2 regions of the Kitasatospora sp. NPDC101176 genome follow, and region 2 is predicted to be linked to the other one. Evidence: riboswitches for the same ligand, from Rfam matches in the RefSeq annotation. Region 2 holds a riboswitch; the other holds the start of a gene.

Region 1 (3,391 bases), on a different contig from region 2:
GAGGCCGGGCTCGCCGTGCCGCGCCCGGACGGCGGCGTCGAGCTGCACCTGTCCTCCACCGACCCGCACGGCGACCGCGACCGCACCGCGGCCTGCCTGGGCCTGGAGCCCGACCGGGTCCGGCTGGTGGTCACCGGGGTACCCGGCGCCACCACCGACCGCGAGGACCTCTCGTTCCAGGTCACCCTGGCGCTGCTGGCGCTGCGCACCGGCCGCCCGGTGAAGATGACCCTCACCCGCGAGGAGTCCTTCCACACCCACACCTCGCGCCACCCCGCGCTGCTGCGCTACCGCCACCACGCCGACGCCGAGGGCCGGCTGGTCAAGGTCGAGGCGCAGATCCTGCTGGACGGCGGCGCGTACGCGGACGTCTCCGCCGAGGCGCTGGCGGCCGCCACGGCCTTCTCGGTCGGCCCGTACGTCTGCCCGAACGTCTTCGTGGACGCCTGGGCGGTGCGCACCAACAACCCGCCGGCCGGGCGGATGCGCGGCGAGGGCGCGCTGCAGGCCTGCTTCGCCCACGAGTCGCAGCTGGACCAGCTGGCCGCCCGGATCGGCGTGGACCCGGTGGAGATCCGCCGCCGCAACGCGATGTCCACCGGGGACCCGATGCCCACCGGGCAGGCCGTCACCTGCCCCGCGCCGGTGGGCGCGCTGCTGGAGGCCGTCGCGGCCGAGCCGCTGCCGGCCCTGCCGGTGGACGACCCGGACGCCGAGTGGCTGCTGCCGGGCGGGCCCGGCGGCGCCGGCGACCCGGCCGCGGTGCGGCGCGGGATCGGCTACGCGGTCGGCATGGTGCACATGCTCGGGGCCGAGGGCGAGGACGAGGTCTCCACCGCCACGGTGCGGGTCAGCGGTGACCACGCCACGGTGATCTGCGCGGCCGTCGACTCCGGGCAGGGCTTCGCCACCCTGGCGCGGCAGATCGTGCAGAGCGTGCTGGGCGTCAGCGAGGTCTACATCGCGCCGGCCGACAGCGACCAGTCGATCGCCGGGCCGTCCGCCCGGGGCCGGCACACCTGGGTCTCCGGCGGCGCTGTGGAGCGCGCCGCGCTGATGGTCCGCCACCAGCTGCTACAGCCGATCGCCGCCAACTTCGGGATGTCCGCGGAGCTGCTGCAGATCGCCGACGGCAAGATCACCTCGTACGACGGGGTGCTCGGCATGCCGGTCGCCGAGGCGCTGGAGGGCAAGGAGCTGTGGGCCACCGCGCAGTGCCGCCCGCACCCGACCGAGCCGCTGGACGAGAACGGGCAGGGCGACGCCTTCGTCTCCATCGCCTTCTGCGCGATGCGCGCGGTGGTGGACGTGGACATCGAGCTGGGCGCCGTCCGGGTGGTCGAGATGACGGTCGCGCAGGACGTCGGCCGGGCGCTGAACCCGCGGCAGATCGAGGACCGGATCGAGGCCGGGGTGGCACAGGGCGTCGGCCTGGCGCTGCTGGAGGACCTGCGCACCGAGGGCGGGGTGCTGCAGAACCCCTCGCTCACCGGCTACCGGCTGCCCACCGCCCTGGACACCCCGGAGGTGCGGATCGCCGCCCTGCTGGAGGAGCGGGACGTGGTGGCGACCTTCGGCGCGAAGGCGGTCAGCGCGGTGCCCGCGGTGGTGGCCCCGGCGGCCGTCGCGGCGGCCGTCCGCGCCGCCACCGGCCTGCCGGTCGGCCGGCTGCCGATCCGCCCCGAGGACGCGATCGCGGGCTGACCGGGAATTCCCGGAAACGGGAATTGCCGGTCGGCGCGAAAGCCGACCGGCAATTCCTTTTCGAGGCCATGGCGGGAATCGAACCCGCGTGTACCGCTTTGCAGACGGTTCCCTAAGCCACTCGGGCACACGGCCAGTGAATTCATGGTGGCGGATTCCGCGACGGACCGTCAACGGCCGAATGTAAATTCTGCATGGCAACTCCGGCGGCGGCCCGTGCTACGGTCGGAGACAGGTGGTCGGGCTCCGGCCACCCCGGACGAGCGCGTCGTACCCGGTGACGACAAGACGGCGCAGTTCAGCGGCAATCCGGCCGCTGTGGACTGCGGAGGTACGGCCGTCATGGCTTGGCTCGTTCTGATCGTCTCGGGTGTCCTGGAGACCGTGTGGGCGGTCGCCCTGGAATCGTCCAAGGGCTTCTCCCGGCTCGTCCCCAGCCTCGTCTTCGGCGTCGCCCTGCTGCTGAGCATGGGCGGGCTGGCGTACGCGATGCGCACCATCCCGATCGGCACCGGGTACGCGGTGTGGGTCGGCATCGGCGCGGTCGGCACCGCGCTCTACGGCATGGCCGTCCTGGGGGACGCGGTGACCGCGGCCCGGATCGGCTGCCTGCTGCTGATCGTCTCCGGCGTGGTGGGCCTCAAGGCGCTGCACTGACGCGGTGGTCCCGGGCCGTGCCGGGCGACGGGTCCTAGGTCCTGCGGCGGATCCGGTCAGCGACCGGAGTCAGGGGTCACCCAGGCGGACGGCCCTTACGATGTTACGTATGACCACTGCCTCCCCCACCTCGGTCGACCCCGCGCCCGTACCCCTCGACGACGACCCCGGCGGCGGGGTCCTCAGCGGCCGCTACCGGGCGCTGACGCTGGGGATCGTCTCGGTGGTCCTGCTGCTCGCCTTCGAGGCGACGGCCGTCAACACCGCGATGCCGGTGGCGGCCCGCCAGCTCGACGGCCTCGGGCTCTACGCCTTCGCCTTCTCCGGCTACTTCACCACCACGCTGTTCGCCCTGGTCGTCTCGGGCCAGTGGTGCGACCGGCGCGGCCCGCTGCAGCCGCTGTTCACCGGCATCGCGGTGTTCGGCGCCGGCCTGGTGGTGGCCGGCGCGGCGCCGGGGATGTGGCTGTTCGTGGCCGGGCGGGCGGTCCAGGGGCTGGGCGGCGGCCTGGTGATCGTCGCCCTGTACGTGGTGGTCGGCAGGGCCTACCCGGAGCGGCTGCGGCCGTCCGTGTTCGCGGCCTTCTCCTCGGCCTGGGTGCTGCCCTCGATCGTCGGCCCGGTGGTCTCCGGAGCGGTCACCCAGCACCTGGGCTGGCGCTGGGTGTTCCTGGCGGTGCCCGTGCTGATCCTGCTGCCGCTGGCCGTGATGGGCCCGGCGCTGGCCCGCTCCGAGCGGGAGCACCCGGTGGCGAAGGGCGCGGACTTCGACCGCCGGCGCACCGTACTGGCCGCGATGGCGGCGGTGGGGGCGGGCCTGCTGCAGTACGCCGGCCAGCGGCTCGACCCGCTCGGGCTGCTCCCGGCGGCGGCCGGTGCGGCGCTGCTGCTGCCCGCCGTGCTGGGCCTGCTGCCCACCGGGACGCTGCGGGCCGGGCGCGGCCTGCCGACGGTGATCCTGCTGCGCGGCGTGGCCGCGGGGGCGTTCTTCGCGGCCGAGGCGTTCATCCCGCTGATGATGGTCACCCAG
Region 2 (3,391 bases):
CGGAGTGCTGCCCATGGAACCCCACCCCCTGGTCGAACCCGACCCGCACGACCCCGCGTACCGGCTGGTCACCTTCGTCCACGAGCCCGAGCCGGACCAGCCCTGCGACGGCGTGCTCGCCCTCCTGCACACCGTCACCGACAAGGACCGCCACGCCGGCGACCTCGCCCCGCACCTGATGGACCGTACGACCGACGGCCGTTGGACCATCACCTACCGGCTGCGCTCGGACCACCGCGCCTCCTACCAGCTCCACCCGTACCGCGGCGCCGCCCCCGGCACCGCCCGGGCCGACTGGCTGCACGTCCTCGACCACGCCCGGCCGGACCCGCTCGACGAGCAGCCCCGGCTGCCCGCCCGCGACGGGCGCCATCCCTCCTCCGTGCTCAGCCTCCCCGACGCCCCCGCCCAGCCGTACGTCCGGCGCCGCGACGGCGTGCCGCGCGGCCGCACCGTCGCCGCCGAGCACGCCGGCCGGCGGGTCGACGTCCACCTGCCCGCGGGGCACGAGGCCGGCCCGCACCCGGTGGCGGTGCTGCTCGACGGGGAGATGTGGGGCGAGGTGCTGTCCGTCGGCGACACCCTCGACAACCTCACGGCCGACGGGGCGATCCCGCCCACCGTCGCGCTGCTCGTCCACACCATGGGCCCCGGCCGGCCCGGGGACCTCAGCTGCAACCCGGAGTTCGTCGACCTCCTCGCCGACCGGCTGCTGCCCTGGGCCGCCGAGCGGTTCGGCGCCACCACCGACCCGGCCGCCACCGTCATCGCCGGCCAGAGCGCGGGCGGACTCACCGCCGCGTTCGCCGCCCACCGCCGCCCGGACCGGTTCGGCAACGCGCTCTCCCAATCCGGCTCCTTCTGGTGGCCGGACGGCACCGACTTCGACGAGGGGAGCGAGTGGCTCACCCGCCGCTTCGCCGCCGACGAGCGGCGCCCGGCCCGCTTCTACCTGGAGGTCGGCCTCCAGGAGTGGATGCTGCTCACCCAGAACCGGCACCTGCGCGACGTCCTCGTGGCGCGCGGGTACGACCTCGAGTACCGGGAGTTCAACGGCGGCCACGACTACGCCTGCTGGCGCGGCGGCCTGGCCGACGGGCTGGCGCACCTGCTCGGCGGCCCGACCGGCTGAGGGCCCGGCGGGAGGCGCCCCCTCGCGGTACCGGGCCCTCACGACACCGGGCTCACGACACCGTCCTCCCACGACTCCGGCCCCTCGACACCGTCCGCCCACGACACCGGCCCCTCACCGCACCGGCCCCCGCGGGGCCGGACCGCCGCCGCGGGCGCGTGCTAGCGTCCCCATGGCGGCGCGTCGGCGCCGGCCCCGGACGAGATGTGCGCCGTACCCGGCCCGCCAAGACGACGCACGCTGGGAGGCGTCATGGCTGCCGGTACCCCGGTCGCCCGTCCGCTGGACGTGCGGTGGATCCACGGGTCCCCGTCGGCGAAGCACGACACGGACCCGGAGATCCAGGTCTACGAGTACGACGAGCACACCGTCATCCTGCGGCAGAACATGGCGGTCAACTACGAGGCGCCGTTCCTGTTCCTGCTCTTCGGGGACGACCGGGCGGTGCTCATCGACACCGGGGCGACCCCGGAACCCGCGTTCTTCCCGCTGCGTACGGTCGTCGACGGGCTGATCGACGCATGGCTCGCCCGCAACCCCCGCGACGGCTACCGGCTGCTCGTGCTGCACACCCACCCGCACGGCGACCACGTCGCCGGCGACGGACAGTTCACCGGGCGTCCCCTCACCACCGTGGTCGCGGCGGACCCGGCCACCGCCTGGGCCCACTTCGGCTTCGACCGCGACCCGGAGGCGGTGGCCCTCGTCGACCTCGGCGGCCGGGTCCTGGAGTGCCTGGCCACCCCGGGACACCACCCGGCGGCCGTCACCTTCCACGACCCGCACACCGGCTTCCTGCTCACCGGGGACACGGTCTACCCCGGCCGGCTCTACATCGACGACTGGCCGGCCTTCACCAGGACCATCGACCGGCTGATCGCCTTCGCCGAACGGCGACCGGTGACGCACGTGCTCGGCTGCCACATCGAGATGACCCGCACCCCCGGCGTCGACTACCCGATCCGCTACACCCACCAGCCCGACGAGCCGCCGCTCGAACTGACCGTCGACCACCTGCACCGGATCCGCGCCGCCCTCACCGAACTCGGCGGCCGCCCCACCCGCCACGCGCTCGCCGACCTGATCCTCTGGCCCAGCGACTGAACCCGCCCCGCGGGCGGGCGGGCAGACGGGGGCGGCGCCGGTCAGCGCCGCCCCCGGGCCCCGGTCAGTCCTCCGGGGGCGGCGGGGCCGGCGGCTCCACCGGGAGGCGCTGCGCGACGAGGACGCCGACCGCGACCAGGCCGGCGGTGCCCAGCAGGGCGACCCGGTAGGGGCCCGCCGAGCCGGCGTCGTCACCGAGGGCCCCGATCACGGCGGCCGCGGCGGCGATCCCCAGAGCTCCGCCCAGCGTGCGGACGATGGTGAACAGGCCCATCGCCCGGCCCATCGCGGGCGGCGGGACGTCGGCGAAGCCGGCGATCTGGACGGTGAGCACGGCGGTGCCGAGGACCAGCCCGACCGCGAACATCAGCGCCCGCACCGCCCACGGGTTCTCGGCGAAGCCCAGGGCGGCCAGCACCAGCGCGGCCAGCAGCAGGGCGGGCCGGGCGAGGCGGCGCGGACCGAACCGGGGCAGCAGGCGGTCGACGACCTGGGAGGCGGCCATCAGGCCGAGCGCCTCCGGGAAGACGCTCAGGCCGGCGTCCAGCGCCGAGGCCCCGAGCGCCGCCTGGTAGAGCAGTGGGAGCGCGAACAGGGCGCCCATCAGGCCGGCCGAGGTGAGCAGGGCGAGCCGGGTGGCGGCGCCGTAGGCCCGGTCGGCGAGCAGCCGCACGTCCACCAGCGGTTCCTCGGCGCGGAGTTGGTGGCGCACCGCCGCGCCGAGCAGCAGCAGTCCCGCCAGTCCGCCGAACGCCACGCCCGGCGAGGACCAGCCGTGCGCAGGGCCGAAGCCGAGCGCGTAACTGAGCAGCCCGAGGCCGGGGGTGGCGAGCAGGAATCCGGTGGTGTCGAAGCGGCCGGCGGGCGGCTCGGCCTCGGCCCGCAGGCCGGCCAGGCCGGTCACCAGCGCCGCGACCCCGATCGGCACGTTGACCAGGAACAGCCAGTGCCAGGAGAGGTGTTCGGTGAGGAAGCCGCCGAGCGGCGGCCCGAGGGCGGGCATCAGGGCCGTGGGCACGATCAGCACGCGGCCGAGGCCGGCCCGCTCGTGCGGGGCGAACGCCCGGAACAGCAGGGTCATCCCGACCGGTGTGAGCAGCCCGCCGGCCACGCCCTGGACGGCCCGCGCGGCGGCGAGCGCGCCGAGGCCGGGAG

Evidence for each region. A riboswitch is a leader RNA that binds a small molecule or an ion and turns the genes downstream of it on or off. The one in region 2 is predicted to bind guanidine.
Region 1: linked by a shared signal. The riboswitch ahead of ACIRS1_RS18230 (SMR family transporter) and the one ahead of ACIRS1_RS01925 (MBL fold metallo-hydrolase) in region 2 are both predicted to bind guanidine.

What each region holds. Positions count from the first base shown of each region.
Region 1 covers NZ_JBIWPA010000011.1:174,333-177,723, reverse strand. The annotation lists gene ACIRS1_RS18240 (xanthine dehydrogenase family protein molybdopterin-binding subunit) at 1-1,704, shown strand, start outside; tRNA gene ACIRS1_RS18235 (tRNA-Cys) at 1,768-1,839, opposite strand; guanidine-III (ykkC-III) riboswitch at 1,937-2,002, shown strand; gene ACIRS1_RS18230 (SMR family transporter) at 2,047-2,361, shown strand; gene ACIRS1_RS18225 (MFS transporter) at 2,471-3,391, shown strand, end outside.
Region 2 covers NZ_JBIWPA010000001.1:467,375-470,765, forward strand. The annotation lists gene fes (enterochelin esterase) at 14-1,132, shown strand; guanidine-III (ykkC-III) riboswitch at 1,305-1,372, shown strand; gene ACIRS1_RS01925 (MBL fold metallo-hydrolase) at 1,385-2,236, shown strand; gene ACIRS1_RS01930 (DHA2 family efflux MFS transporter permease subunit) at 2,301-3,391, opposite strand, start outside.